DNA from 3 places in the Kitasatospora sp. NPDC085895 genome. Region 2 is predicted to be linked to each of the others. Evidence: predicted binding sites of a transcription regulator. Region 2 holds the regulator's gene; each other region holds the start of a gene.
The links. The regulator HrcA, encoded in region 2, represses chaperone genes, less so after heat shock. The targets are predictions, from matches to a motif close to TTNGCACTCNGNNNNNCNGAGTGCNAA.

Region 1 (9,865 bases), on a different contig from region 2:
GCGACCGTCCTCGGCGACCTCGCCCAGGGCACCACCCCGTGGGCGACCGCCGACTGGCCGGAGGCGCTGCGCCACCTCGGCAAGTCGGACGCGCACATCGAGGAGCTCACCCAGGGCTTCCGGGTGCCGGAGGAGGTCATCGCGTACGCCTCGCGGCTGCTGCCCGCCATCGCGCCGGGGCTGGCGCCGGCGTCCTCGGTCCGCGAGGCGCCCGGGTCGCTGACGGTCCGTCGGGTGACCGGCGACCACGTCACGGAGGTGGTGGCGGCCTGCCGGGCCGCGCTCGGACACGAGGGCTCGACCGGCCTGATCGCCGCGGACGCCCGGATCCCGCTGTTCGCCGAGGCGCTGGCCGAGGCCGGCCTGCCGTTCGTCGAGCCGGGTGTGGAGACCACCGCGGAGGCCCGGCTGACCCTGGTGCCGGCCTCGCTGGCCAAGGGTCTGGAGTACGACTACGTGGTGCTCGACGAGCCCGCCGAGGTGGTGGCCGGCGAGCCCGACGAGCGGACGGGGCTGCGCCGGCTGTACGTGGCGCTCACCCGGGCGGTCTCCGGACTGCAGGTGCTGCACTCGGCACCGCTGCCGGACCGGCTGGTCTGACCGCGCGGGCGCCGGACGCCCGGCACTGGGCATCGGGCGTCGGGCGTCAGGCGTCAGGCGTCAGGCGTCAGGCGTCAGGCGTCGGCCAGGGTGCGCCAGGCGGCCACCTTGGCCGGGTCGACCGGGGTCGTCCAGCCGTCCACCCGGGCGGCGCCGCCGATGTGGAAGGCGTCGAATCCGGCCGCCTTGAGGCCCGGCACGTGGTCGGCCCGCAGGCCGCCGCCGACCAGGATCCGCTGGGTGTAGCCGGGCTCGCCGTCCTTGGCGAGCTCGCCCTCCAGGACGCCCTGGCCGGCGTCGACACCGGCCGGGGCGCCCGAGGTGAGGAAGGTGTCCAGGCCCGGCAGTGCGGAGACCGCGGCCCGTACGCCCGCCCGGTCGGCGCTGTGGTCGAGTGCGCGGTGGAAGGTCCACGGGCAGCCGGCCACGGCCTCGGCGACGGCCGCGGTGGCGGCCAGGTCGACCTCGCCCTGCGGGTCGAGGAAGCCGAAGACGAACTCCTCGGCCCCCTCGGCGCGCAGCGCTGACGTCCGGGCGAGCAGGTCGTCCAGGTCACCGGGGGTGAAGCCGTCGCGGATGCGCAGCATCACGCGCAGCGGCAGGGAGACCGCCGCCCGGATCCCGGCGAAGTCGGCCACCGACGGGGTGAGCCCGTCCGCGGCCATGTCGGTGACCAGCTCGAGCCGGTCTGCGCCGCCGGACTCGGCGGCCCGGGCGTCCTGGGCGGTCAGCGCGATGACTTCGACAATTGGTCTAGACATATGCGTACCCTGCCACATGGGGGGCCCGCCGGGCGAGCCCCCCTCCCCGTTCGCTCAGCCGACGGCCGGCGGCAGCTCCGCGGAACGGCCTCGGCGGACCAGCAGGGCGACGGACGCGGCCACGCCCGCGGCGGCGGCGAGCACCAGCTCCGACGAGCGCAGATTGCCGAACACCACGTACAGCTGCCCGAGGGTCTCGCCCGCCATCGCGGGCACCAGCGCCAGGACGACGGCGACCGGCAGGACGCGGCCGCGGTAGGCGGCCGCCAGGCCGAGCGCGATCAGCGCCGCGGAGAGCAGCGGCGGCAGCAGGAACGCCTCCGGTCCGCTGTGCAGGAGCGGGCTGAACTCGGAGTACAGCTCCAGAGAGGCGGCGGCGAGGACCGCGGCACCGAGCATGCGGCGCACGGACGGCCGGGGCAGCAGGTCGGGCGGCGCGGCCAGCAGCAGGGCGGACCAGATCAGCGGCGGCAGCAGGGTCGCCCCCAGCCACACGACCGTGGCGGCGTCGAACCGGGGGTAGGCCGGGCTCAGCACGTGGCCGATCCGCAGGTACGCCAGCCCGGCGACGCCGAGGACCACCGGCAGCACCAGGAGCCGGGCGGCGGCCCACCGGCCGGCGAGGCCCGCGGCGGCGGCCGCGAGCTGGCCGACGGCGACGAGCAGGAACAGCCACCTGTCGTCGCCGGGCACGGGCGCCCCCCACCTGTTCTCCAGCACCAGCATCAGGAAGTCGGGGACGGCCGTCCCGATCCCCGCCGCGAGGACCAGCGGTGCGGCGGTGGCCAGTAAACGCCCGCCGGGCGCGGCCGAGGTGAGCCCCGTCCGCAGCCGCAGTCCGTACCCGGCTATGCCGGCCAGTTCGCGGGCGGCGGCGAGGCGCCCGGCGCCGGCCGTGGTGTCCGCGTAGACGGCGGCGAGTTCGGGGCCGCGCTCCGTGCGGTAGGCGGCGGGATACAGCCGCATCGCGGCGGTGAACGGACGTGTCGTCACGCGAAGGCCCCCCTGACCCTCGGGTTCGGCTTCGGACCGGCGGCGGCCATCCGGCGCTCCGCCTCGGCCGCCACGGCGCGCAGCCGCGCGGCCTCGGCGGCCAGCACCTGTCGGCCGGCACCGGTGAGCGCGTAGCTGCGGCGGGCCCGGCCGTCCACCACCTCCTCGCGGTCGACCTCGATCAGCCCCTGCTGGAGCAGCCGGTCGAGGGCGCCGTAGAGGGTGCCGGTGCGCATCCGGACCCGGCCGCCGGAGATGGCGTCGATCTCCTGGATCAGGGCGTAGCCGTGCCGCGGCGCGTCCGCCAGCGCGGTGAGCAGGAGCAACGTGGGCTCCTGCATGCTTCGTTCCGTCATGTCGACTACATATACCGGTCACCGACATATGGTGTCCGGCGGACCGTCGAATCCGGTCCGGAGCAGAATGGACGTCATGACCGATGCGCTGCTCGACCGTTGGAACGAACTGCTGCGCCGCTGCGGGGCGGCGGTGGACCCGGAGCCGTACGGGCGGGACCTGCTGACCCGCTGGTCGGAGCCGCAGCGCAAGTACCACACGGTGGAGCACCTGGCCGCCGTCCTCGGCCACGTGGACACGCTGGCCGAGCGGGCGCAGGACGCCGACGCGGTGCGGCTGGCCGCCTGGTTCCACGACGCGGTCTACCGCCCGGACCGCTCGGAGAACGAGGAGCGCAGCGCCCGACTGGCCGTCCGGGCACTGCGCGAGGCCGGGCTGGCCGAGGACCTGGTCGCCGAGACGGCCCGGCTGGTGCGGCTGACGGCGGGTCACGGCTGTGAGCCGGGCGACCGGAACGGCGAGGTGCTCTGCGACGCCGACCTCGCGGTCCTCGGCTCCGGCCCGGAGCGGTACGCGGCCTACACGGCGGCGGTGCGCGAGGAGTACGCCTTCGTCCCCGAGGAGGCCTTCCGGGCCGGGCGGGCGGCGATCCTGCGGCAGCTGCTGGAGCTGCCCGCGCTCTACCGCACGCCCGAGGCGCTGGCCCGGTTCGACGCCGCCGCCCGGGCCAACCTCGCGGCGGAGCTCAGGAGCCTGGAGAGCTGACCTTGCGGCGGCGCAGGCCGGCCGCGGTGAGCCGGGCGACCAGCTCCTTGCTGCCGACCGGCTCGGCGCCGAGCGCGACGGCCTGCTCGTACCGGTCGGCCGGGATGTCGTAGTGGTCGCGCTCGAACCCGCGCGCGGGCACGCCGAGGCGCGCGGCGAAGTCGTGCAGTTCTTCGAGGCTGACGTCGCTCACCAGGTGCGACCAGTACCTGCCGTGGCCGGGCCAGGTCGGCGGGTCCACCAGGATCACGAGAGCTCCCCGACCGCAGCCACCACCACGCCGCGCTTGCCGCACACCCAGCGCGGGTCGGGGCCGAGTTCCGGCTCCACGCTCAGTGCGTGCGGGTCGTCGTCCTCGGCGGCGCAGGCCGCGCACAGCGGCCAGCGCCCGTACGCCTCCAGCAGGGCGTCCTGGACGTCCTGGGCGACCAGCCCGAGGACGAACCCGGTGCCGTCGGGCCACTGCTCCAGCCACCACCGCCGGTGCGTCACCGCCTCCTCCACCAGGGACACCACCGCCGCGTCCGCCACGTCCCGGGCGGTCAGGTCGGCGAGGATCAGCGCACGGGCGCCGTGCAGGGCGGCTTCGATCTCAGGACTGGCCATCCGCCCATTCTCCCGCAGCTCACTTGTCGGCCGGGAAGCCCTCCGTCGCCAACGCGATCGCGAACGGTTCGGGCAGCTCGACCGGCTGCCCGAACGGCGTGCGGACACCCCGCTGGTACCGCCCCTGGTCCGGCTCGGAGAACAGGGTGACCGTCGGCCCCTCCTCGTCGAACCGGTCGACCAGCAGGAAGAGCGGGACGGGGGCGTGGCCGTACGCCCAGAGCTTCTTCGTGCGGTCCAGCCGGGCGGTGCGCTTCGAGGTGATCTCCACCGCCATCAGCAGGCCGGCCGCGTCGATCGACGCCTCCTGCGCCACCAGGCGTGTCTTGTCCACCACCACCAGATCGGGCACGTACAGCTTCTCCAGCGGAACGATCTCCGTCCCCAGGGTCTGGTAGACGCCCACCTCGCGCGGCAGGCATTCGAGCAGCGCCCGGTGAACCTCACCGGCAATCACGTTGTGGCCCACGTTGGGCGGCGGCACCAAGCGGATCTCCCCCTCGTCGATCTCCGCGCGCCAGCCCTCGGGGACGTCCAGCTCCAGCCAGGTGTTCAGCAGGTAGTCCCACTGACGCCCCGGCTCGACCGACATCGAAGTCACCGCCGACCTCCTGTCTCCCGTTCGACGCTCGTGGTCGTCACCGTACGGATCGTCCGAGGTGCCCCATCCGGTCATGGGCCCAGCGTCCCACGGAGGAGTGAGTGGCGGGGGGAATGCCGCGAGGGCGGCCTCCCGTGTGGGGAGACCGCCCTCGCGGAGCGTTCCGGGCTTGCCGATCCTCGGGAGGATCAGAAGTCCATGTCACCGCCCGGCATGCCGCCGCCGGCGGCCGCGGAGGCCTTCTCCGGCTTGTCGGCGATGACGGCCTCGGTGGTGAGGAAGAGCGCCGCGATGGAGGCGGCGTTCTGCAGCGCGGAGCGGGTGACCTTGGCCGGGTCGATGATGCCCGCGGCGATGAGGTCGACGTACTCGTTGCTGGCGGCGTTCAGGCCGTGGCCGGCGGGGAGGTTGCGCACCTTCTCCACCACGACGCCGCCCTCGAGGCCGGCGTTGGTCGCGATCTGCTTGATCGGGGCCTCGAGCGCCACGCGGACGATGTTGGCACCGGTGGCCTCGTCGCCCTCCAGCTCCAGCTTGTCGAAGGCGACACCGGCCTGCAGCAGCGCGACGCCACCACCGGCGACGATGCCCTCCTCGACGGCGGCCTTCGCGTTGCGGACGGCGTCCTCGATGCGGTGCTTGCGCTCCTTGAGCTCCACCTCGGTGGCCGCGCCGGCCTTGATGACGGCCACGCCGCCGGCCAGCTTGGCGAGGCGCTCCTGGAGCTTCTCGCGGTCGTAGTCCGAGTCGCTGTTCTCGATCTCGGCGCGGATCTGGTTCACGCGACCGGCGACCTGCTCGCTGTCGCCGCCACCGTCGACGATGGTGGTCTCGTCCTTGGTGATGACCACCTTGCGGGCGGTGCCCAGCAGGTCGAGGCCCGCGTTCTCCAGCTTGAGGCCGACCTCCTCGGAGATGACCGTGCCGCCGGTGAGGATGGCGATGTCGCCGAGCATGGCCTTGCGGCGGTCGCCGAAGCCCGGGGCCTTGACGGCGACGGACTTGAAGGTGCCGCGGATCTTGTTCACGACCAGGGTCGACAGGGCCTCGCCCTCGACGTCCTCGGCGATGATGACGAGCGGCTTGCCGCTCTGCATGACCTTCTCGAGCAGCGGGAGGAGGTCCTTGACCGAGGAGATCTTGGAGTTGGCGATGAGGATGTACGGGTCCTCGAAGCTGGTCTCCATGCGCTCCAGGTCGGTGGCGAAGTACGCGGAGATGTAGCCCTTGTCGAAGCGCATGCCCTCGGTGAGCTCGAGCTCCAGGCCGAAGGTGTTGCTCTCCTCGACGGTGATGACGCCTTCCTTGCCGACCTTGTCCATCGCCTCGGCGATGAGCTCGCCGATCTGGGTGTCGGCGGCCGAGATGGAGGCGGTGGAGGCGATCTGCTCCTTGGTCTCCACGTCCTTGGCCTGGGCGAGCAGCTGGTCGGAGACGGCCGTGACGGCCTTCTCGATGCCGCGCTTCAGGGCCATCGGGTTGGCGCCGGCGGCGACGTTGCGCAGACCCTCGCGGACGAGCGCCTGGGCGAGCACGGTGGCGGTGGTGGTGCCGTCACCCGCGACGTCGTCGGTCTTCTTGGCGACCTCCTTGACGAGCTCCGCGCCGATCTTCTCGTACGGGTCCTCGAGCTCGATCTCCTTGGCGATGGAGACACCGTCGTTGGTGATCGTGGGGGCGCCCCACTTCTTCTCAAGGACGACGTTGCGGCCCTTGGGGCCGAGCGTGACCTTGACGGCGTCGGCAAGCTGGTTCATGCCGCGCTCAAGGCCGCGGCGAGCTTCCTCATCAAAAGCGATGATCTTGGCCATCTGAAGTGGTCCTCCGGGACACGGTCGACTGCTCGGACCAGAGGTGCCCGCGACGGACGGCCCTGTGAGCGGGGGTCCTTTCCCCTACCGCTCGCCGGGGCCTCACCGACCCGGTCCGCTTGTCACTCTCAAGCTGTGAGTGCTAACGCCAATGATTAGCACTCGCCGGTGGCGAGTGCAAGCCCGTTCGCCGTGTCCCGTGGCGCGGCCGCACCGGTTCCGGACACGGCACAGGCCCGTACGACGTGTCGTACGGGCCTGTCGCGAAGAATCGCCGACCAGCTCGTGACGAGCCGAGGGCTCCGCAGGTTTCGAAGGTCAGCCCGCGGCGGCACGAACCATGTCCGCCTGCGGCCCCTTCTGCCCCTGGGAGATCTCGAACTCGACCCGCTGGCCCTCTTCGAGGGTGCGGTAGCCGTCCATCTGGATCGCGCTGTAGTGGACGAACACGTCCGCACCACCGTCGACCGCGATGAAGCCGTAGCCCTTCTCCGCGTTGAACCACTTGACGGTGCCCTGAGCCATTCCGAACTCCCCTTGTGCTGTGCTGGCCATTCACGGGTCCGCAGTCTTTGCGGGCCCAGGTCCGGTGGGCCTGCCCGAGGGAACCCCCCCTGGGCACGGCCCTGCACGCCGCAGACCACCGCCCGAGGCCCTTCGCGGGCCCGGCGGACGGGTGAATGCGTCGACCGCGGCTGAATGTATCCGGACAGGAGCCCTGTGCAACAGGCCCAACTTCGGGGAAATCGGCAGTCATGACAAGGGATATGACGGGATGAAAGCCGCAGATCTCGGCATTTCACGCCGGACATAACGGGCAGAAAACGACATATAGCCGCATGAATTCTGACACTTGCCTGACAGGTTCGTCCCCGCGCCGTCCGCGGCCCGTCTCAGCGGGCGGACGTCCCCGCGACCGGTTCCGGAGCCTTGCGCACACGATCCGACCGGCCGGGCCGGGGCGTGCAATTCCGGGTATTGGCGCTGATCAGGGCGGGCGGCGCGGAGGGGAGTACTGCCACCGCCCCGAACTCTACTCCCCGTCAGGCGGTCGAATTGCACCCGGCACGACGAGAGCCGCCGCCGGGACCGGAAAATCGCGTTCCGGTCCCGGCGGCGGCTCTCCGCGGGAAGAATGCGGGGCTCAGCAGCCGCCGGCCACCGCGGGGATGATCGACACCGTGGCGCCGTCCTTGATCGCGGTCTCCAGGCCCTCGGCGAAGCGGACGTCGTCGTCGTTCACGTAGACGTTCACGAACCGACGGAGCTTGCCGGCGTCGTCCAGGATGCGCGCGGAGATGCCGGTGTGGTTCTGCTCCAGGTCCGCGACGACGGCGGCCAGGGTGTCGCCCTCGGCGGTGACCTCGGCCGCACCGCCGGTGTAGGTGCGCAGGATGGTCGGGATGCGGACGGTGGCGCTCATGGGTGCTCCTTGGCGGAAGGGGTGGGCTGCTCAGGCGAGGCCGGCGGCGCGGAAGGACTCCAGCGTCGGGCGGATGGTGGCGGTCAGTCCGGCGTCGGCGACCGCGTCGAGGGTCTTCAGGCCGTCACCGGTGTTGATGGCGACGGTCTCCTTCGACGGGTCCAACTGCCCGGTCTCGACCAACTTCTTGAGGACGCCGACGGTCACGCCGCCCGCGGTCTCCGCGAAGATGCCCTCGGTGCGCGCCAGCAGCTTGATGGCGGCCACCACCTCGGCGTCGGTGACGTCCTCGACCGCGCCGCCGGTGCGGCGGGCGATGTCGAGCACGTACGGGCCGTCGGCCGGGTTGCCGATCGCCAGCGACTTGGCGATGGTGTTCGGCTTCACCGGCCGGATCACGTCGTGGCCGGCCTTGAAGGCGGCGGACACCGGGGAGCAGCCCTCGGCCTGGGCTCCGAAGACCTTGTACGGCCGGTCCTCGACCAGGCCGAGCCTGATCAGCTCCTGCAGGCCCTTGTCGATCTTGGTGAGCTGGGAGCCCGAGGCGATCGGGATCACGATCTGCTCCGGCAGCCGCCAGCCGAGCTGCTCGCAGATCTCGTAGGCCAGCGTCTTGGAGCCCTCGCCGTAGTACGGGCGGAGGTTGACGTTGACGAAGCCCCAGCCCTCGCCGGCCGGGTCGCCGATCAGCTCGGAGCAGAAGCGGTTCACGTCGTCGTAGTTGCCGTCGATGCCGACCAGGGCGCCGCCGTACACGCCGGCCATGACGATCTTGCCCTGCTCCAGGTCGTGCGGGATGAACACGCAGGACTTGAACCCGGCCCGGGCCGCGGCGGCACCGACCGCGCCGGCCAGGTTGCCGGTGGAGGAGCAGGAGAGCGTGGTGAAGTCGAAGGCGCGGGCGGCCTCGATCGCACAGGCCACCACGCGGTCCTTGAAGGAGTGCGTGGGGTTGCCGGAGTCGTCCTTGACATGCAGCTGGGCGGTGAAGCCGAGCTCGCGACCCAGGTTGTCCGCCTTGACCAGCGGGGTCCAGCCGGGGTTGAGGTTGGGCTTGCCGGCCACGTCGGCGGGCACCGGCAGGAGCGGGGCGTAGCGCCAGATGCTGGCCGGACCGGCCTCGATGCGCTTGCGGAGCTCCGCGGCGTCGTAGCCGCCGAAGTCGTAGGCGATCTCCAGCGGGCCGAAGCACTCCAGGCACGCGAAGCTCGGGCCGAGCGGGAAGCGGGTGCCGCACTCGCGACAGGAAAGCGCTGCGGCCGGACCGAGGTCGACGGTGGCAGCGGATGCAGGGGTAGCGGTAGCCATGGTGGCGGAGGCCTCTCTCCTCATCTTCCCCGCGGCGCGGTTGCGCCACAGGCCGGAATTGGCACCTGTCCCGCGGGGGGCCTGCGACCGCCGCTGCGAGAAGGTTGCCGGGACGTCGACGGGCCGTTCCCTCAGTCCCTCTGGATGAGCTCTGTGAAGTTGTGTGTTGTTCACTGCGGTGACCCCGGCGTGCGAAGGCTCGACCGCAGTACGAAGACTGTATCCGAAGGCCCCGGCGCCGAAAGGCGGCGTCCGATCCGCGAGATGGAAGTTACGAGGAGCGAGACCGTGACCGAGCAGCCCCGTCCCGACGTCCTCCCCGAGGTCGCGTCCTGGCTGCGTCGCCGCTCCTGGGCGGCGGCGGACTACCCGGTGGAGCGGCTGCTCGCCGCCAAGCGGGCGGCGGGGAGCGCCGGAACGGTCAGCGTGGTGCTGCCCGCCCTCGACGAGGAACCCACCGTCGGGGAGATCGTCACCACCGTCCGCCGCGAGTTGATGGGACGTCACCCGCTGGTCGACGAGCTGGTGGTGGTGGACTCCGGCTCGGTCGACCGGACGGCCGAGACCGCCCGGTCGGCGGGCGCCCGGGTGGTCCACCGGGACGACATCCTGCCCCGGCTGCCGGCCGCCCCCGGCAAGGGCGAGGTGCTCTGGCGGTCGCTGCTGGCGACCTCCGGCGCGATCGTCTGCTTCGTCGACG
Region 2 (9,865 bases):
ACGGTGCCGGAGAAGAGGTAGGGCTTCTGCGGGACCACGCCGATGACCTCGGACAGCCGGGACGGGTCGATCTCCCGGACGTCCACGCCGTTGACCAGGACCTGGCCGCCGGTGGCGTCGATGAGCCGGGGGACGAGGCCGAGCAGGGTGGACTTGCCGGAGCCGGTGGAGCCGATGATCGCGGTGGTCTCGCCGGGGCGGGCGAGGATGTCGATGCCGCGCAGGACGGGCGCCTCGGCGCCGGGGTAGCGGAACTCGACGTCGCGCAGTTCCAGCCGGCCGCGGCCGTCGAGCTCGGTCACCGGGGCGGTGGGGGCCACGATGCTCGACTCGGTGGTGAGGACCTCCTGGATGCGCTCGGCGCAGACCTCGGCGCGCGGCACCATCATGAACATGAAGGTGGCCATCATGACGCTCATGAGGATCTGCATGAGGTAGGAGAGGAAGGCCGTCAGCGCGCCGATCTGCATCCCGCCGCTGTCGATCCGGTGGGCGCCGAACCAGAGCACGGCGACGCTGGAGATGTTCACCACGGACATCACGGCGGGGAACATGAAGGCCATCAGGCGGCCGACGCGCAGCGACACGTCGGCGAGGTCCTGGTTGGCGCCGCCGAACCGCTCCTGCTCGTGGCCGTCCTTGACGAACGCCCGGATCACCCGGATGCCGGTGATCTGCTCGCGCAGTATGCGGTTGACGCCGTCGATGCGCTGCTGCATGCCGCGGAACTGCGGGCGCAGCTTGCGGACCAGCAGGACGACCACGATGCCGAGCAGCGGGACGACGGCGAGCAGCAGCGCGGAGAGCGGGACGTCCTGGTTGAGCGCCATGACGATGCCGCCGACGCACATGATGGGCGCGGCCACCATCAGGGTGAACGCCATCAGCACCAGCATCTGGATCTGCTGGACGTCGTTGGTGGTGCGGGTGATCAGCGAGGGGGCGCCGAACTGGCCGAGCTCGCGGGAGGAGAAGCCCTGGACCCGGTCGAAGACGGTGGCGCGGATGTCCCGGCCGATGCCCATCGCCGTCCGGGCGCCGAAGTAGACGGCGCAGATCGAGCAGACCGCCTGGGCGAGCGAGACGGCGATCATCACGCCGCCGATCTGCAGGATGTAGCCGGTGTCGCCCTTGATCACGCCGTTGTCGATGATGTCGGCGTTCAGCGTGGGCAGGTACAGGGCACCGATGGTGGAGACGAGCTGGAGGAGGACCAGCAGCAGGATCGGTTGGCGGTAGGGCCCCAGGTGGGCCCGCAACAGTCTGATCAGCACCGTGACACTCTCGTCCTCGACGCGGATGCGCGCATCCTCATTTAGGTCTACTCGCGACTGGGTATTTCGTGCTAGGACCGCCCCAGTCGCCGGGGCGGACCCTCCTGCACTGCAGCTCCGACGGTGTGCCAGCTGTCCGGACCCCCTTACGGAACGGCCGATCACGCCCTAGGCTGCTGCCTGGTTCTTGTTACTTGCTGGTTAACAAGGCGGGCCGGGCCAGGCTGCCCCCACGGCCGCCCGTCCCTCACCCTCGGCCACCCGCCCCCCGGAGGTCCTCGTTGAGTTCCGTGCAGTCCATGATCGAGCGGCGTCCGCCCTCCGTGGCCCATCTCTTCCTCAGCAGGGTAAGGGCCACGCCCGACGGTGAGGCCTACCGGTACCCCGTGCCGGTCGACGAGCATGCCGCCGACGGCGCGCCCGGTGCCGAGCAGTGGCGCTCGCTGACCTGGGCGCAGACCGCGGAGCGGGTCAGAGCGGTCGCGGCGGGCCTGATGTCGCTCGGTATCGAGGCGGAGGACCGCGTGGCGGTCTCCTCGACCACCCGGGTCGAGTGGATCATCGCGGACCTCGGGAACATGTGCGCCGGCGCTGCCACCACCACCGTGTACCCCAGCACCAATGCGGACGAAACGGCGTTCATCCTCGCCAACTCGGCCAGCCGGGCGATGTTCGCCGAGAACGAGAAGCAGCTCACCAAGGCGGTCGAGCGGAAGGCCGAGCTGCCGGCCCTCGAAACGGTGATCCTCTTCGACGCCCCCGCCGGTGAGCCGGAGACGGCCGGGCTGACCGTGATCACCCTGGCGGAGCTGGAGGAGCGCGGCGCCGCGTACCTCGTCGACCATCCCGACGCGGTCGACAAGGCCGTCGACGCGCTGGAGCCCGAGCAGCTCGCCACCCTCATCTACACCTCCGGCACCACCGGCCGCCCCAAGGGCGTGCGCCTGGTGCACGACTGCTGGTCCTACGAGGGCCTGGCCCAGGAGGAGAGCGGGCTGCTGCGCGCCGACGACGTGCAGTTCATGTGGCTGCCGCTGTCGCACGTCTTCGGCAAGACGCTGATCTCCGGCCAGATCGCCACCGGCCACGTGATGGCCGTGGACGGCCGGGTGGACCGGATCATCCACAACCTGCCGGTGATCCGCCCGACCCTGATGGCCTCCGCCCCGCGCATCTTCGAGAAGGTCTACAACGGCATCGCGGGCAAGGCCCGGGCCGAGGGCGGCGCCAAGTACAAGATCTTCCAGTGGGCCGCCAAGGTCGCCCGCGACCACGCCCGCACCACCCAGGCCAACCAGATCGCCACCGGCCGGGCCACCGCGCCGTTCGCGCTGGACCTCCAGCACAAGATCGCCGACAAGCTGGTCTACGCCAAGATCCGCGCCGCGTTCGGCGGCCGGATGCGCGGCTCGGTCTCCGGCAGCGCCGCGCTCGCCCCCGAGATCGGCTTCTTCTTCATGGGCGCCGGTGTGCCGATCCTGGAGGGCTACGGCCTGACGGAGACCTCCGCCGGCTCCACCGTCAACCGCGACGGCGCGACGCGCGTCGGCACGGTCGGCCTGCCGCTGCCCGGCACCGAGGTCCGGATCGCCGAGGACGGCGAGATCCTGCTCCGCGGCCCCGGCGTCATGCGCGGCTACCACCAGCTGCCCGAGCAGACCGCCGAGGTGCTGGAGCCGGACGGCTGGTTCCACACCGGCGACATCGGCGAGCTCGACAAGGACGGCTACCTGCGGATCACCGACCGCAAGAAGGACATGTTCAAGACCTCCGGCGGCAAGTACGTCGCCCCCAGCGAGGTCGAGGGCAAGTTCAAGGCCATCTGCCCGTTCGTCAGCAACATCCTGGTCATCGGCAACCAGCGGAACTTCTGCACCGCGCTGATCGGCCTGGACGAGACCGTGCTCATGCCGTGGGCCGCCGAGCACGGCCTGGCCGGCAAGGGCTACGCCGAGGTGGTCGCCGCACCGGAGACCCAGCGGCTCATCGAGGGCTTCGTGACCCGCCTCAACGGCGAGCTGCAGCGCTGGCAGACGATCAAGAAGTTCACCCTGCTGCCGCGCGACCTGGACATCGAGCACGGCGAGCTGACCCCCAGCCTCAAGATCAAGCGGCCGGTGGTCGAGCGCGAGTACGCCGACGCCATCACCGAGATGTACGCCGGATCCAACGAGGCCTGACCGGACCCGCACCAGGTGTGACGTCCGCCGTCCCGTACGGCTCCGGGGCAACCCGAGCCGTACGGGACAATGGGGTCATGCCCTCCGCACTCCCCGACGGCGAACCGGTGCCGTCCGACGGCTCGCTGCCCGCCCACGCCCTCACCGGGCTCGGCACCCGGCCGTTCGGCTTCTACCTGCACGTGCCGTACTGCGCCAGCCGCTGCGGCTACTGCGACTTCAACACCTACACCGCCACCGAACTGCGCTCCTCCGGCGCGGTCGCCTCGCAGGAGACGTACGCCGACAACGTGATCGCCGAGATCCGGCTCGCCCGGAAGGTCCTCGGCGACGCCGACCTGCCCGTGCGGACCGTCTTCCTCGGCGGCGGCACCCCCACCCTGCTGCCCGCCCGCGACCTGGTGCGGATGCTCGCCGCGCTCCGCGAGGAGTTCGGGCTCGCCCCGGACGCCGAGGTCACCACCGAGGCCAACCCGGAGTCCGTCGGCCCCGCGTACCTGGCCGAGCTGCGCGAGGGCGGCTACAACCGGATCTCCTTCGGCATGCAGAGCGCCCGCAAGCACGTCCTGCAGGTGCTCGACCGCCACCACACCCCCGGCCGCCCCGAGGCCTGCGTCGCCGAGGCCCGCGAGGCCGGCTTCGACCACGTCAACCTCGACCTCATCTACGGCACCCCCGGCGAGTCCGACGACGACTGGCGGGCCTCGCTCGACGCCGCGATCGGCGCCGGCCCCGACCACGTCTCCGCCTACTCCCTGATCGTCGAGGAGGGCACCCGGCTCGCCGCCCGCGTCCGCCGCGGCGAACTCCCGATGATCGACGACGACGTGCACGCCGACCGCTACCTCATCGCCGAGGACGCCCTCGGCCGGGCCGGCTACTCCTGGTACGAGGTCTCCAACTGGGCCACCACCCCCGAGGGCCGCTGCCGGCACAACGAGCTCTACTGGACCGGCGCCGACTGGTGGGGCGCCGGGCCCGGCGCCCACAGCCACGTCGGCGGCGTCCGCTGGTGGAACGCCAAGCACCCCGCCGCCTACGCCCAGGCCCTCGCCGAGGGCCGCACCCCCGCCCTCGGCCGGGAAGTGCTCGCCGAGGAGGACCGCCGGGTGGAGCGCGTCCTGCTGGAACTGCGCCTGGTCGACGGCTGCCCGCTCGACCTGCTCACCGAGGACGGCCGCAAGGCCGCCCTGCGCGCCCTGGAGGAGGGCCTGCTCGACCCCGACGCACACGCCGCCGGCCGGGCCGCCCTGACCCTGCGGGGACGCCTGCTGGCCGACGCCGTCGTCCGCGACCTCGTCGACTAGAAGGGCTGACCGCGTAGGGCGCGTGGAGGTACCCCACGCGCCCCTACGGGGTCTCCGTCGCCGTCACGAAGTCGATCAGTTCTTCGACGCGGCCGAGCAGGGCGGGGTCGAGGTCGCGGTAGGAGTCGACCGAGGCGAGGATGCGGCGCCAAGCCGCGGGCGGGTCCACCGGCCAGCCCAGCCGGCGGCAGACGCCCTCCTTCCACACCTCGCCGCGCGGCACCTGCGGCCACGCCCCGATGCCCACCGCGGCGGGCTTCACGGCCTGCCAGACGTCGACGTACGGGTGGCCCACCACCAGCACCGCGTCGCCGGAGACCCGCTCGGCGATCCGGTGCTCCTTGGTGCCCGGCAGCAGGTGGTCGACCAGGACGCCGAGCCGCCGGCCCGGACCCGGGGCGAACTCCGCCACGATCGCCGGCAGGTCGTCGACGCCCTGCAGGTACTCCACGACGACGCCCTCGATCCGCAGGTCGTCGCCCCAGACCCGTTCGACCAGCTCCGCGTCGTGCCGCCCCTCCACGTAGATCCGCGACTCCCGGGCGACCCGGGCGCGTGCCCCCGGCACGGCGATCGACCCGGAGGCGGTCAGCCGCGGCCCGGCGGCGGGCGCCGGCGCGGAGGGCCGCACCAGGGTCACCACGCGGCCCTCCAGCAGGAAGCCGCGCGGCACCATCGGGAACACCCGGTGCTTGCCGAACCGGTCCTCCAGGGTGACCGTCAGGCCCTCCGCGGTCTTCTCGCAGCGCACCACCGCCCCGCAGAAGCCGGTCGCCGCCTCCTCCACCACCAGGTCCCGCTCGGCGGGCACCTCCGGAGCCGGCTGCTGCCGCTTCCACGGCGGGGTCAGATCGGGGCCGTACTGCCTGCTGCGCATGGACGGGAGTCTACGAGCCCGACACCCGGTCATCCCCCGTCCGGCGCAAGGCGTGCCGGGCCCGCCCCCGCGCCCCCGAGAGCCCCCGCACGCGGTGGAGGAGCCGTGGGCCTCAGTCGGTGAGGCCCGGGGCGCCCCAGACCGGGAACCAGCGGGAGAGGTCCGACTCCAGTCGCAGGTCGTTCCCGAGCATCGCCTTGACCTGCAGTTCCAGCGGGCTGTTGCGCTTCTCGCCGCCGCCCGGCATCGGTGCGAACGGGTAGAAGGTGCCCCGCTTGTAGAGGTAGACCAGTGCCAGCGAGCGGCCCTCCGCGTCGCGGAAGCCCACCAGCGAGCACAGCAGTTGCGGGCCGAAGCCGTGCGCCTCCAGCTCGCTGTTGACCGCGTGCAGGTCGTTCACCAGGTCCGGCAGCTCGTCCGGGGTGTGCCGGGCGAGCAGCCAGGAGTACCCGTAGCCGTCCCGGGAGCCCTCCACCGGGACGCCGCCCCGGTCGGTGTCGGCGTCCAGCAGGGCCCGGACCTGCTGCTTCACCTCCTCGAAGGCGCCGCCCTCGACGGCCGCGAAGCAGACCGAGCCGAGCCCGGTCGGCCGGAACCCGGCCGCCGCCTCCAGGGTCAGCGCGGCCGACGGGATGCCGAACAGCTGGTCCAGGTCCGGCTTCACCGGCTTGCTCCGGCCCAGCAGCGCGTCCAGGAATCCCACGGTGCGGTCCTCTCCGGCCGTCAGCGGCCGAGCTCGGCGGAGATCCGGGCCAGCTGCTCCAGCCGCTTCTCCAGCGAGGGGTGGGTGGAGAAGAGCTGGGTCGCGGCCTCCCGGGCGCTCAGCGCCGGGGCGAAGTAGAAGGCGTTGTACGGCTGGGCCTTGCGCAGGTCCTCCGTCGGGATCGCGGCGATCTGCCCGGTCACCTTCGTCAGCGCCGAGGCCAGCGCGCTCGGCCGGCCGGTCAGCTGGGCCGCCGAGCGGTCCGCCGCCAGCTCCCGGTAGCGCGACAGCATGCGGGTCAGCAGGAAGCTCAGCGCGTACACCACCATGCTCACCAGCGGGACGATCACCAGGGCGATCGCCGTGTTCGGGTCGTTGCTGTTGCGGTTGTTGCCGAGGAATCCGCCGTACAGGGCGATCCGGGTGGTCACGCCGGCCAGCACGCCGAGGAAGCCTGCCACCGTCATCACCGCCACGTCCCGGTGCGCCACGTGCGAGAGCTCGTGCGCGAGGACGCCCTCCAGCTCCTCCGGCTCCAGCCGGCGCAGCAGGCCGGTGGTCACGCAGACCACGGCCTTCTCCGGTTTGCGGCCGGTGGCGAAGGCGTTCGGCATGTCGTTGCGGGCGACCGCGACCCGCGGCTTCGGCATGTCGGCCAGCGCGCACAGCCGGTCGATCGTGCCGTGCAGCTGCGGGTACTCCTCGGGGGACGCCTCGTGGGCGCCCATCGCCTTCTCGGTGATCTTGTCGCTGAACCAGAACTGCACGACGAACAGCCCGCCCGACAGCAGCAGGACGAGCGGCCAGGCGCCGCGCAGTATGACGATCAGCAGCCCGGTGAACCCCACGTAGACCAGGCCGATGAGGAACATCGTCGTGACCATCCGGCCGGTGAGGCCGCGGTCCGGCGCGAAGCGGGAGTGCTGCCGTGACGACGACATCGCTGCTCCTTCGGTAGCTCGCTGCCTTCGATGCTGCCACTCACCGGCGCGCCGGGCACTGCCCGCGGCCCCGAGATCGGTCGAGGATCACGCGGGAGGCCCGTTCCTGCCGTCGGGGGTGGGCCTTACACTGGCAGGTACGAATCTGGCACTCTGCCTTCCGGAGTGCCAAGGGTCGGATCGGTCACCAGGTCCAACGGGCGAAGACGGAGGTGCGTGCCCCGTGGCCAACGAGCGCAGGGACGAGCGTCTCATCGACACGCGTGCTGGCGTGCGCCCGCTCGACGAGCGCAGGCTCGCCGTGCTCCGGGCGATCGTCCAGGACTACGTGGGCACCGAGGAGCCGGTCGGGTCCAAGGCACTCGTCGAGCGGCACAACCTCGGCGTCTCGCCGGCGACGGTCCGCAACGACATGGCGGCGCTGGAGGAGGACGGCTTCATCCACCAGCCGCACACCAGCGCCGGCCGCATCCCCACCGACAAGGGCTACCGCCTGTTCGTCGACCGGCTGGCCGAGGTCAAGCCGATGACCGCGCCCGAGCGGCGCGCGATCCGGCACTTCCTCGAGGGCGCCGTCGACCTGGACGACGTCGTCGCCCGCACCGTCCGGCTGCTCGCCCAGCTCACCCGGCAGGTCGCCGTGGTGCAGTACCCGTCGCTGACCCGCTCCACCGTGCGGCACATCGAACTGGTCGCGCTGGCACCCGCGAAGGTGATGCTCGTCCTGATCACCAACACCGGTCGGGTGGAGCAGCGCATCGTCGACTGCCCCGGCCCCGTCGGCGAGACCGTCCTGGCGGACCTGCGGGCCAAGCTCAACGCCAACGCGTCCGGCCGCCGGCTGCCGGACGTCCCCGCGGCGCTGGAGGACCTGCCGAACGCCTTCGAGCAGGGCGACCGGCCGGTCGTCTCCACCGTCCTCGCCACGCTCTTCGAGACCCTCGCCGAGCAGAACGAGGAGCGCATCATGCTGGCCGGCACGGCCAACCTGACCCGCTTCGGGCACGACTTCCCGCTGACCATCCAGCCGGTGCTGGAGGCGCTGGAGGAGCAGGTGGTGCTGCTGCGCCTGCTGGGTGAGACCGCGGAGTCCGGGATGACCGTCCGGATCGGCCGCGAGATCGACTACGAGGGCCTCAATTCCACGTCCGTGGTCTCCGTCGGTTACGGTTCGGGCGACCAGAGCGTGGCAAAGCTGGGTGTGATCGGTCCGACCCGGATGGATTACCCGGGCACAATGGGGGCGGTGCGAGCGGTGGCACGGTACGTGGGTCAGATCCTGGCCGAGTCGTAACAGCGTGCTGCGCCAGGCGGCGCAGCCGGTCGGACGCAAGCACTTCCAGAAGCGGAACAAGCGGAGCATTTGGTGGCCACGGACTACTACGCGGTACTCGGCGTCCGACGGGATGCGGGGCAGGACGAGATCAAGAAGGCGTTCCGGCGCCTCGCACGCGAACTGCACCCGGACGTCAACCCGGACCCGAAGACCCAGGAGCGGTTCAAGGAGATCAACGCCGCGTACGAGGTCCTCTCCGACCCCGCCAAGCGGCAGGTCTACGACCTCGGCGGCGACCCGCTGTCGCCGAACGGCGGCGGTGGCGCCGGGGCGGGCGGCTTCGGCGCCGCGGGCTTCGGCTTCTCCGACATCATGGACGCCTTCTTCGGCGCCGCCGGCGGCCAGCGCGGCCCCCGCTCGCGGACCCGCCGCGGCCAGGACGCCATGATCCGCCTGGAGATCACCCTGGAGGAGGCCGCCTTCGGCACCACCAAGGAACTCCAGGTCGACACCGCCGTCACCTGCACCACCTGCTCCGGCGAGGGCGCCGCACCGGGCACCTCCGCGCAGACCTGCGACATGTGCCGCGGCAAGGGCGAGGTCTCCCAGGTCACCCGGTCCTTCCTCGGCCAGGTCATGACCTCCCGCCCCTGCCCGCAGTGCCAGGGCTTCGGCACCGTCGTGCCGACCCCGTGCCCGGAGTGCGCCGGCGACGGCCGCGTCCGCGCCCGCCGCAACCTCACCGTCAAGATCCCCGCCGGTGTCGACAACGGCACCCGGATCCAGCTGGCCGGCGAGGGCGAGGTCGGCCCCGGCGGCGGCCCGGCCGGCGACCTGTACGTCGAGATCGCCGAGACCAGCCACGCGGTGTTCCAGCGCCGCGGCGACGACCTGCACTGCACCGTCACCATCCCGATGACGGCCGCCGCGCTCGGCACCCAGGTGCCGCTGCAGACCCTCGACGGGCTGGAGGAGGTCGACATCCGGCCCGGCACCCAGTCCGGGCAGTCGATCCCGCTGCACGGCCGGGGCATCACGCACCTGCGCGGCGGCGGCCGGGGCGACCTGATAGTGCACGTCGAGGTGCAGACGCCGACCAAGCTCGACCCGGAGCAGGAGGAGCTGCTGCGGCGGCTCTCCATGCTGCGCGGCGAGGAGCGCCCGTCCGGCCAGTTCGCACCGGGCCAGCAGGGCCTCTTCTCCCGCCTCAAGGACGCCTTCAACGGTCGCTGACCAACGCCGGCCACCAAGGTGCCGCTGCAGACCCTCGACGGGCTGGAGGAGGTCGACATCCGGCCCGGCACCCA
Region 3 (9,865 bases), on a different contig from region 2:
GCGGGCCCTGATCGCCCACAGCCAGACCGCGGCACCGAACAGCAGCACCCGCATGGTGACCGGCCCGTCGATGTCGCCCAGCGTCTGCATCGAGGCCGTCCACGCGGTGTGGCGGCGGGCATAGCCGTGCAGGGCGCCGGCCCAGTGCTGGTCGAGCCGGGACAGCGGCCCCCAGCCGCCCGCCACCAGCCCGAGCAGCGCCCCGAACAACAGAGTGTCACCGAGCGCCCACAGGGCGTGTCGGGCGACGGGCCGACGGGCGGCGGGAACGGCGGACGGGTGCATGGCAGACACCTTCCCAGTGGCGGTGTGCGGAGCGGACCCGGCGCGATCGCGATTCGGCATCTTTTGTGCGGAGAAGGTGCGATCGGGAGGTGTTGTTCGTTGGAAGGGGCGATAGCGCCCGCGACCGTTGCGCATGGTGGCCGCTCGATGGCGCAGCGTCGATCGCCTCGATGAAAATCGGCAGGATACTGCATGAGGCGCGAAAATCTGAGTGAGTTGGGAATGTTGTCCCATTTCTGCGCGTTGGATCGTTACGTGTGAGCCTCCAGGAGGCCCGCACTTGTATGAGCAGCGCAGCCCCGCGCGAGCCGCGCCGCCAGACCCGGTAGCCGCCAGACCCGGCAATCCAGCAAGGGAGCAAGCATGGCCACTCGTGCCGTCGTTCGCGACAGGGCCGACCGGACTCGCTCGGCCCGGCCGACCAACCTTGAGGCCGACCGCGACCTCGTCGGCATGTACCTCGACGAGATCGCCAGGACGCCGCTGCTCGACGCCGCCGAGGAGGTCCAGCTCTCGTTGCGCATCGAGGCCGGGGTGTACGCCCAGCACCTGCTGGACGAGGGCGCCCTGCCCGAGGGTGCGAGGCGCGAGGAGCTGGAGGCGATAGCCGAGGACGCGGAGCGCGCCAAGGACGTCTTCATCAGGTCCAACCTCCGGTTGGTCGTCGCCGTGGCCCGCCGGTACCCGCGCAGCGGCCTGCCCCTGCTGGACCTCATCCAGGAGGGCAACGCGGGCCTCGTCAGGGCGGTCGAGAAGTTCGACTACGCCAAGGGCTTCAAGTTCTCCACGTACGCGACGTGGTGGATCCGGCAGGCGATCACCCGGTCGATCGCCGACCAGTCGCGCACCATCCGGCTGCCCGTGCACCTCGTCGAGGAGCTCGGCCGGATCCGTCGGGTGCAGCGCGAGAAGTCCAAGGAGCTGGGCCGTGAGGCCGATCCCGCGGAGATCGCGGCCGAGCTGGACACCACCGAGGAGCGGATCAAGGACGTGCTCGACTGGGCGCGGGACCCGGTCAGCCTGAACATGTCGGTCGACGACGAGGGCGAGACCCAGTTCGGCGACCTCGTCGAGGACACCGGTGCCGTCTCGCCGGAGGACGCCGTCATGGTGATGCTCCGGCGCGAGGAGCTGGACGACCTGATCGGGCGGCTGGACGACCGGACGGCGTCGATCATCCGGTCCCGGTACGGCATGGAGGACGGCCGGGAGCGGACGCTGACCGAGGTCGGCAAGCAGCACGGGCTCACCCGTGAGCGGATCCGCCAGATCGAGAAGCACGCGCTGGCCGAGCTGAAGAAGATCGCCGACCATGCGGGCTTCGAGGCGGCCTGACCGCGGGAGCGGCGTTCGCGGGCCCCGGTCCGGGCAGTGCCCCGGGCCGGGGCCCGCGGCCGTCCGGCACCACCTAGGCTGGTGGAGAGGAGAGCGGGAGGCAGGACGATGGGCGAGCGGACCGTCGAGCAGGACGGGCAGCCGGGCGAGGAGCCGGGCGGGAAGCCCGGTACGAAGAAGCCGGGGCGGCAGGGGCCGTCCGCGGCGCGGCTGGTGTTCGGCGACCCGCTGGACCGGCAGACCGCCGACGACACCGACGCCGGCTGGGGCGAGCGCCCCGGCGGTGGTTCGGCCCGCGGGCTCGACTGGTACCTGAGCCAGCGGCCCCCGCACCACGGCGACTAGCCCCCGCGGGTGCTGCGGCCCGGCGCGGGCCCGTCCGGCGGCCATGCGGTCGGTCAGCCCCGGCGGACGAGGGCGTCGCGGATCTCGGTGAGCAGGACGACCTCCTTCTCCTCCGCCTCCAGGACCTCCTCCTCCGCGGTCTTCCGCTTCGCCATGAAGTGCAGCATCGGCAGGATGAAGACGAAGTAGACCACCGCGGCCGTGATCAGGAACTGCACCACCGCACTGAGCACCTCGCCCCACAGGATGAAGACGCCGGACGAGACGGACCCGTCCGCGGCGAGGGTGCACGGGCCTTTCAGGCAGGAGCGGTAGGATGCCAGGTCCTTGGTGCCGAACAGGCCGATGATCGGATTGATGATGCCTTTCACGAACGCATTGATGATGTTCGTGAAGGCCGCGCCGATCACCACCGCGACCGCGAGATCGACGACGTTTCCGCGGAGCAGGAATTCCTTGAAACCCTTCATCCCGCCACGACACCACAGCGGATCGGCGGGTCAGGAAATCGGCATGCCGGATGTCGGGGAGCACTCCCGCCCGCCGCTCAGTGCGGGGGCGGGGCGGTGCCCGTGCAGCGCGGTGCGGCCCCCGGCTCGGTGGTCGCCGTGGAGGCGGCCGCCATCGGCGGCGGGCCCGGCCGGAAGGGCCCGGCGGCGAGCGCGGTAGCGGCGGCGAGCAGCCCGGCGGCCACCACCCCGGGGCGGTGGCGCACCGCCTGCTGCAGTCGGTGGCGGCCGCCGGAGCCGCGGCGGATCGGCGGGAAGTCGGGCACGCTCCGGCGGGGCGGGACGGAGCACGGCGGCGGGGGAGCGAGGTGGGTGGTCACGGTGTCGGCGGCCTCCGGTCGGCTGTCCGCGGACCCGGCCGGGCCCGCGGACAGCAGAATGCGCCGAGCTCGGCACCTCCGGAATTGCCGACCGATTTCCTGTGGAAAACCCCGGCCTGTGGAAAACCCGCCTCACCCGAACGGCGCAATCAATTGCCGCACGCCTGCTCAGTCGCACACCGGGCACAGGCAGGACCCCTGGCACAGGTAGGACTCCTGGCGCAGCCGGAACCCCCGGCGCACGCGCAAAGGCCCGGTGCCGCTCTCCACGGGGGAGTGCGGCACCGGGCCTCCGGTGCGAAGACTCAGCTCGCGGCCGGCGCCGAGGCCGTCGACCCCGAGGACGCGGCAGCCGGTGCGGAGGACGTCGAGCCCGAGGACGAGCCGGTGGACGACGAGGTCGAGGACGACCCCGAGCTCACCGAGCTGCTGGAGGAGGAGCGGCTGTCCGTGCGGTAGAAGCCCGAGCCCTTGAACACGACGCCGACGGCCGAGAAGACCTTGCGGAGCTTCCCCTGGCAGTCGGGGCACGTGGTCAGCGCCTCGTCGGTGAACTTCTGCACCGCCTCCAGGCCGTTGCCGCACTCGGTGCACTGGTACTGGTACGTGGGCACTTGCTTCCTCCTGGCACTCTCGCCTGATGAGTGCTAACGATCGTCAATGATGCGGTATTCCGCTGGAACAGTCCAGCGATGCCGGGTGTGAGATGGGTCCGGGCCGCCGGGCCCGGGCCTCAGCGCCCGGTTCCCGCACCCACGAGCTGCCGCGGCCCGGTGCCGTCGGCGGCCCGGGAGGCCGTGTCGGCCGGGGCCGGCCGGCCCGCCCGGAGACCGTCGTCCGCGGCCTGCGCCCCGGACGCGGAGCGGGCCGGAGCGACCGCGGCGGCGTCCCGCGGAGCGACCAGCAGCCCCCGCAGGGCGAGCAGCGCGACCAGGCCGAGGCCCGCGCCGACGACCGGCACGAGGAATCCGGCGGACGGCCCGCCCGAGTCGATGAGCCGACCCGCGGCGGTGGAGCCGACCGCGAGGCCGAGGCCGATGGCGCCGGTCAGCCAGGTGAAGGCCTCGGTCTTGGCGCCGTCCGGGACGAGCGTCTCGACCAGGGTGTAGCCGGTGATCAGGGTCGGCGCGATGGCCAGGCCGCAGAAGAGTCCGGCGACGGAGAGCGCGGTGAGGTTCGGCATCGCCCAGAGGGTCGAGCAGCCGAGCACCAGCAGGGCGTAGCAGCCGAGCATCCGGCTGCGGGCCGAGCGGCGCCAGGCGACCAGGCCGTAGAGCACGCCGGCGAGCATCGAGCCGCCGGCGAAGATGCCGTACACGGTGCCGCTGGCGCCGGCGCTGCCGACCGACTCGGCGAACGCGGTCACCGAGACCTGCATGGCGCCGAAGACGGTGCCCACCCCGAGGAAGGCGCCGGCCAGCAGCCGGACGCCGGGGGAGGAGAGCGCGGAGGGTCCGCGGCCGCCGGCGGTGCGCGGGTGGCGGGCCGGGGCGGTGCGGCGCTGGGCCGCGAAGGCTAGGCCGCCGGCGACCGTCAGCGCGGCCTCGGCGATCAGCGCGGCGGAGGGGGTGACCGTGGTGGCGACGGCGGTGGCCAGCACCGGGCCGACCACGAAGGTGAACTCGTCGGTGACCGACTCGAAGGCGAACGCGGTGTTCAGCGTGGCCGGGGAGTCCGACAGCCGGGAGACCCAGCGGGCCCGGGCCATGGCGCCGATCTGCGGCACCGAGGCACCCGCGGGGGCGGCGGCTGCGAACAGCGCCCAGGCCGGGGCGTGGCCCAGTGCCAGGCCGATCAGCGCGGCCACCGACACGGCGTGCACGGCGACGCTGGGCAGCAGCACGGCCGCCTGGCCGTGGCGGTCGGCGAGCCGGCCGGTCTGCGGGCCGACCAGGGCCTGGGCGACGGCGGAGACGGCCGCGACCGCGCCGGCGGTGCCGTACGAGCCGTGGGTGTCCAGGACGAGCAGCACGATCCCCAGGCTCAGCATGGCGTAGGGCAGCCGGGCGGCGAAGGCGGGGACCAGGAACGTCCAGGCGCCGGGGGTCCGCAGCAGTTCCGCGTAGCCGACCCGGGCGGGTGCGGACGCGGGTGCGGCATCGGGGCCGGCAGGCGCGGGCGTGCCGGGGGACAGGGTGTCGTCGACCGTTCGGCGGGCCGTCACGGTCGGTCCTTCCTGCTGCCTGGTAGCGCGCCGGGGAACGGGTGGGCCCCGACGGCGCCGAGAGTCGTCCTCTCGCGCGTCGACCGGGGTAGATACCGGGTCCTGCCGGCTGTGGGGTGGTGCGGGTGCCGGCGTCAGGCAGGGTGCTGCGGACCGCGGCCGCCGAGCGGTCGCGCCAACTCTGCATCAGGCAGATGTTGCGGGTTTTCTAGGTGTAGATCTTCCGTATCGATCGATTATATGGCAGCCGGGCCCTGTGGGGCCGCCGATGCAAGGCAGGTCACATCCCGCCCCCGGCGGCCGCCGGTTCAGCGGCCGCGCAGCCAGCCCGCCAGCTTGCCGCCCCGGTCGACGGCGCGGAGCCGGCGTTCGGCGGCCTCGCCGACCTCCTCGGTGGTGACGACGAGGAGCTCGTCGCCGGCCCGCAGGATGGTGGTGCGCTCCGGCACGAAGCTGCTGCCCTCCCGGACGACCAGGGTGACCGCGGCGCCCCTGGGCAGCCGCAGCTCGCCCACCTCGACGCCGGACATCCTCGACTCCGGGGAGAGCGAGACGGACAGCAGGTGGCCGTGCAGCTTCTCCAGCGGCGCGGACTCGATGCCGAGGTCCTGGCCGAGGTCGCCCTCGCCGATCCGCAGTGCGCGGGCGACCGGCGGCAGGGTCGGCCCCTGCAGCAGGGTGAAGACCACGACCAGCACGAAGACGATGTTGAAGACCTCCTGGGCCCGCGGGGCCGCCGCCACCATCGGGATGGTGGCGAGCACGATGGGCACCGCACCGCGCAGGCCGGCCCAGCTGAGCAGCGCCTGCTCCCGCCAGGGCAGCCGGAAGGGCGTCAGGGAGAGCAGCACCGAGGCGGGCCTGGCCAGGAAGACCAGCACGGCGCCGCAGACCAGCGCAGGGACGATCGCCGAGCCCATCTCGCTGGGCGTGACCAGCAGGCCGAGGACGACGAACATGCCGATCTGGCCGATCCAGGCGAGGCCGTCGGCGAAGCCGCGGACGGCCGGCCCGTGCGGCAGCTTGGAGTTCCCGAGGATCACCGCCGCGGTGTAGACGGCGAGGAACCCGGAGCCGTGCAGCAGCGAGCCGCCCGCGTAGGCCAGCACCGTCAGGGCCATCACCGCGATCGGGTAGAGGCCGGAGGACGGCAGGGCGACGTGCTTGACCGCCCAGGCGCCGATCCGGCCGACGGCGAAGCCGACCGCGGCGCCCACGGCGAGCTCGCCGAGGATGGTGCCGACCATCACGTACCAGGGGTCGAGCGGTCCGGTGGCGGCGAAGGCGACGACCAGGATGACCACCGGGGCGTCGTTGCAGCCGGACTCGGCCTCCAGCAGGCCGGTGAGCCGGCGCGGCAGCGGCACGGTGCGCAGCACGGAGAAGACCGCGGCGGCGTCGGTGGAGGAGACGATCGCGCCGAGCAGCAGCGCGGTGCGCCAGTCCAGGCCGACCAGCCAGTGCGCGCCGGCGGCGGTGACGAAGACGCTGACCGCGACGCCGAAGGTGGCCAGCACGCCGGCGGCGGGCATGACCGGCCGGATCGCCCGCCAGCTGGTCTTCAGCCCGCCCTCGGCGAGGATCACCACCAGGGCCGCGTAGCCGAGGACCTGGGCGAGGGCGACGTTGTCGAAGGCGATGCCGAGGCCGTTGTGGCCGAGGGCGATGCCGATGCCGAGGTAGACGAGGAGGCTGGGCAGCCCGGAGCGGGTGGAGATGCGCACGGCGACCACCGCGACCAGGAGGATCACGGAGAACTCGAGCAGGAACGCGTTCAGGTGGTCGACGGTCACGCAGGGGCACCTCTGCGGCAGGAGGGGCTGATGAGTCGTTACTCAGTCTAACATTTTACTTGATCTTTGATCGAGGCCCCTCGGCCTTCCCTTCCGGTCATCCCTCCGGGGTATCGTCCCCTCTGATCCAACCGTGGGCGTCCCCGGTGCACGTCCGCCACCTGAGCCGACCTAATGTGGTGAGCTGTCACCGCCGCCACGTCCCCCAGTCAAGGACCCAGATGCCCCGCTCGAAGAAGTTCCGGCGCGCCCGTCTGATCGTGATCGTGCTGGTCGTGCTGCTGATCGCCGGGCTGGGCGGGAGCGGTTACTGGGCGGTCCACACCGTGCGTGCCTCCTTCCCCGAGCTGACCGGCACCGTCCGGGTCGCCGGCCTCGCCGCCCCGGTCGACGTGAAGCGCGACGACAAGGGCGTGCCCCAGCTCTACGCCGACACCTCCGAGGACCTCTTCCGCGCCCAGGGCTACGTCCAGGCGCAGGACCGCTTCTGGGAGATGGACGTCCGCCGGCACATCACCGCCGGGCGGCTGTCCGAGATGTTCGGCTCCGGCCAGGTCGAGACCGACGCCTTCCTGCGGACCATGGGCTGGCGCCGGGTCGCGCAGCAGGAGTACGACACCGTGCTCTCCGCCGAGACCAAGAAGTACCTGCAGGCCTACGCGGACGGCGTGAACGCCTGGCTCTCCGAGCACCCCGGCGGGGCCGACGCCTCCCTCGAGTACGCCCTGCTCGGCGCCGTGAACGGCGACTACAAGCCGGAGGAGTGGACCCCGGTCGACTCGGTGGCCTGGCTCAAGGCCATGGCCTGGAACCTCTCCGGCAACCGCCAGGAGGAGATCGACCGCGCGCTGCTGGCGCAGAACTTCGAGCAGAGCGAGATCGACCAGCTGTACCCGGCGTACCCGTACGACCGGAACGGCACCATCGTCAAGACCGGCAAGCTCGCCGCAGACGGCACCTACAGGCCCGCCGACGGCGGCGCCGCGCCCGGCACCGCCGCCGCGACGGCCGGCACCGGCACCGGCACCACGCAGGGCCGCGCCGCCACCCAGGCCGTCCTCAAGGACCTCTCCGACAAGATGGCCGCCGTGCCGCAGCTGCTCGGCCCGCAGGGCCAGGGCATCGGCTCCAACTCCTGGGTCGTCTCCGGCAGCCACACCACCACCGGCAAGCCGCTGCTCGCCAACGACCCGCACCTCGGCCCCGGCATGCCGTCCGTCTGGTACCAGATGGGCCTGCACTGCCGCACCGTCGGCCCCAAGTGCGGCTTCGACGTCGCCGGCTTCACCTTCGCCGGCACCCCCGGCGTGGTCATCGGCCACAACAAGAAGGTCTCCTGGGGCTTCACCAACCTCGGCGCCGACGTGACCGACCTCTACCTGGAGAAGGTCACCGGCCCCGACACCTACCTGCGCGACGGCCAGGAGGTGAAGTTCCAGACCCGCAAGGAGACCATCAAGGTCGCCGGCGGCGAGGACCGCACCATCACCGTCCGCACCACCGTCAACGGCCCGCTGATCTCCGACCAGTCCTCGGAGCAGCAGAACGTCGGCACCTACGCCCCGGCCGGCAACGCCGCCCCGGACCGCGCCAGCGGCTACGGCGTCGCCCTGCAGTGGACGGCCCTCACCCCCGGCCGGACGATGGACGCCGTCTTCGAGCTCGACGCCGCCGCCGACTGGAAGGGCTTCCAGAAGGCCGCCGCCGACTTCGCCGTCCCGGCCCAGAACCTGATCTACGCCGACACCGAGAACAACATCGGCTACCAGACCCCGGGCACCGTCCCCGTCCGCGGCAAGGGCGACGGCCGCTACCCCGCCCCGGGCTGGGACTCGGCCTACGACTGGAAGAAGGACCCGGTCCCCTTCAAGTCGCTGCCCTACAGCTACAACCCGGCCTCCGGCTACATCGTCACCGCCAACCAGGCCGTGGTCGACAAGGGCTACCCGTTCTCCATCACCACCGACTGGGAGTACGGCACCCGCGCCAAGGAGATCACCGACCAGATCGAGGGCCGGCTGAAGAACGGCGGCAAGATCTCGCCGGACGACATGCAGGCCATGCAGCTCGACAACACCAGCGTGATGGCCAAGACCCTCGTCCCGCTGCTGCTCAAGGTGAAGATCTCCGACCCCTACGTCCGCGAGGCCCAGGACCTGCTGAAGGACTGGAACTACCACCAGGACGCCGACTCCGCGGCCGCCGCCTACTACAACGGCGTCTGGCGGGCGCTGCTCACCCTCGCCTTCGGGCAGAAGCTGCCGGCCTCGCTGCGCGCCGAGGGCGACTGCCTGCTGGTCCGTCAGAAGTCCAACTCGACGCTGCCCGACGACGCGGTCAACGGCGAGGTGAAGCCCGTCACCGAGTGCGGCACCCGCAAGCCCGACCAGGCCCAGCCGGACGGCGGCGACCGCTGGACGGAGGTCGTCCGCACCCAGCTGGCGCAGCCCGACAGCACCTGGTGGAACTACATCGACTCCGACCACCTGCCGCAGCACGGCCTGAACAACCTGCTCGCCCAGGCGATGATGAACGCCCGCCAGGACCTCACCGCCTACCTGGGCAAGTCCATCTCCACCTGGAGCTGGGGCCGGCTGCACACCCTGACGCTCAAGGAGACGACGCTCGGCAGCGACGACTCCTCGATCGCCTCGGGCTTCGTGCACCGGCTGCTCAACCGCGGCCCGTACCGGCTCTCCGGCGGCAGCGCCGCGGTGAACGCCGCCGGCTGGAACGCCGCCGCCGGCTACCAGGTGGACTGGATCCCCTCGATGCGGATGGTCGTCGACCTCTCCGACTTCGACGCCTCCCGCTGGATCAACGTCGGCGGCGCCTCCGGCCACGCCTTCCACAGCAACTACAACGACCAGACCGAGCTGTGGGCCAAGGGCGAACTGCTGCCCTGGGCGTACTCGCCGGACGCCGTCACCAAGGCGACCGCGCACACCATGACGCTCACCAGCGGCTGATCCGCCGCGGGGGCGCCGCCGCGGCACTAGCCGGCGGCGCCCCCGCGGAAGCGGTGCACCCCCGAGGGCGTCACCACCGCGTCCACCGGCAGGTCGTGGGGCTCGCCGGGCACCTCGGGCAGCAGCTCCTCCTCGTACAGCAGGG

Region 1: groL (chaperonin GroEL) is a predicted target of HrcA. The motif match lies at 6,590-6,616, and genes of this name have one in related genera.
Region 3: AB0442_RS24970 (FmdB family zinc ribbon protein) is a predicted target of HrcA. The motif match lies at 3,419-3,445, and genes of this name have one in related genera.

Annotation. Positions count from the first base shown of each region.
Region 1 is NZ_JBFBJY010000010.1:121,507-131,371, forward strand. Features, by position in the region: gene AB0442_RS09250 (AAA family ATPase) at 1-600, shown strand, start outside; gene AB0442_RS09255 (copper homeostasis protein CutC) at 675-1,361, opposite strand; gene AB0442_RS09260 (hypothetical protein) at 1,416-2,354, opposite strand; gene AB0442_RS09265 (PadR family transcriptional regulator) at 2,351-2,710, opposite strand; gene AB0442_RS09270 (hypothetical protein) at 2,787-3,416, shown strand; gene AB0442_RS09275 (DUF4031 domain-containing protein) at 3,397-3,666, opposite strand; gene AB0442_RS09280 (hypothetical protein) at 3,663-4,022, opposite strand; gene AB0442_RS09285 (Uma2 family endonuclease) at 4,042-4,614, opposite strand; gene groL (chaperonin GroEL) at 4,812-6,434, opposite strand; gene AB0442_RS09295 (cold-shock protein) at 6,753-6,959, opposite strand; gene AB0442_RS09300 (MoaD/ThiS family protein) at 7,579-7,857, opposite strand; gene thrC (threonine synthase) at 7,888-9,165, opposite strand; SAM riboswitch class I at 9,183-9,316, opposite strand; gene AB0442_RS09310 (glucosyl-3-phosphoglycerate synthase) at 9,454-9,865, shown strand, end outside.
Region 2 is NZ_JBFBJY010000049.1:27-9,891, reverse strand. Features, by position in the region: gene AB0442_RS26430 (ABC transporter ATP-binding protein) at 1-1,274, opposite strand, end outside; gene AB0442_RS26425 (AMP-dependent synthetase/ligase) at 1,556-3,454, shown strand; gene hemW (radical SAM family heme chaperone HemW) at 3,532-4,761, shown strand; gene AB0442_RS26415 (DUF3097 domain-containing protein) at 4,805-5,638, opposite strand; gene AB0442_RS26410 (hypothetical protein) at 5,751-6,341, opposite strand; gene htpX (zinc metalloprotease HtpX) at 6,362-7,282, opposite strand; gene hrcA (heat-inducible transcriptional repressor HrcA) at 7,554-8,576, shown strand; gene dnaJ (molecular chaperone DnaJ) at 8,649-9,791, shown strand.
Region 3 is NZ_JBFBJY010000044.1:9,066-18,930, forward strand. Features, by position in the region: gene AB0442_RS24945 (phosphatase PAP2 family protein) at 1-285, opposite strand, end outside; gene AB0442_RS24950 (sigma-70 family RNA polymerase sigma factor) at 739-1,620, shown strand; gene AB0442_RS24955 (hypothetical protein) at 1,729-1,965, shown strand; gene mscL (large conductance mechanosensitive channel protein MscL) at 2,019-2,435, opposite strand; gene AB0442_RS24965 (hypothetical protein) at 2,513-2,794, opposite strand; gene AB0442_RS24970 (FmdB family zinc ribbon protein) at 3,100-3,408, opposite strand; gene AB0442_RS24975 (MFS transporter) at 3,528-4,850, opposite strand; gene AB0442_RS24980 (potassium/proton antiporter) at 5,267-6,751, opposite strand; gene AB0442_RS24985 (penicillin acylase family protein) at 6,973-9,720, shown strand; gene AB0442_RS24990 (5-formyltetrahydrofolate cyclo-ligase) at 9,747-9,865, opposite strand, start outside.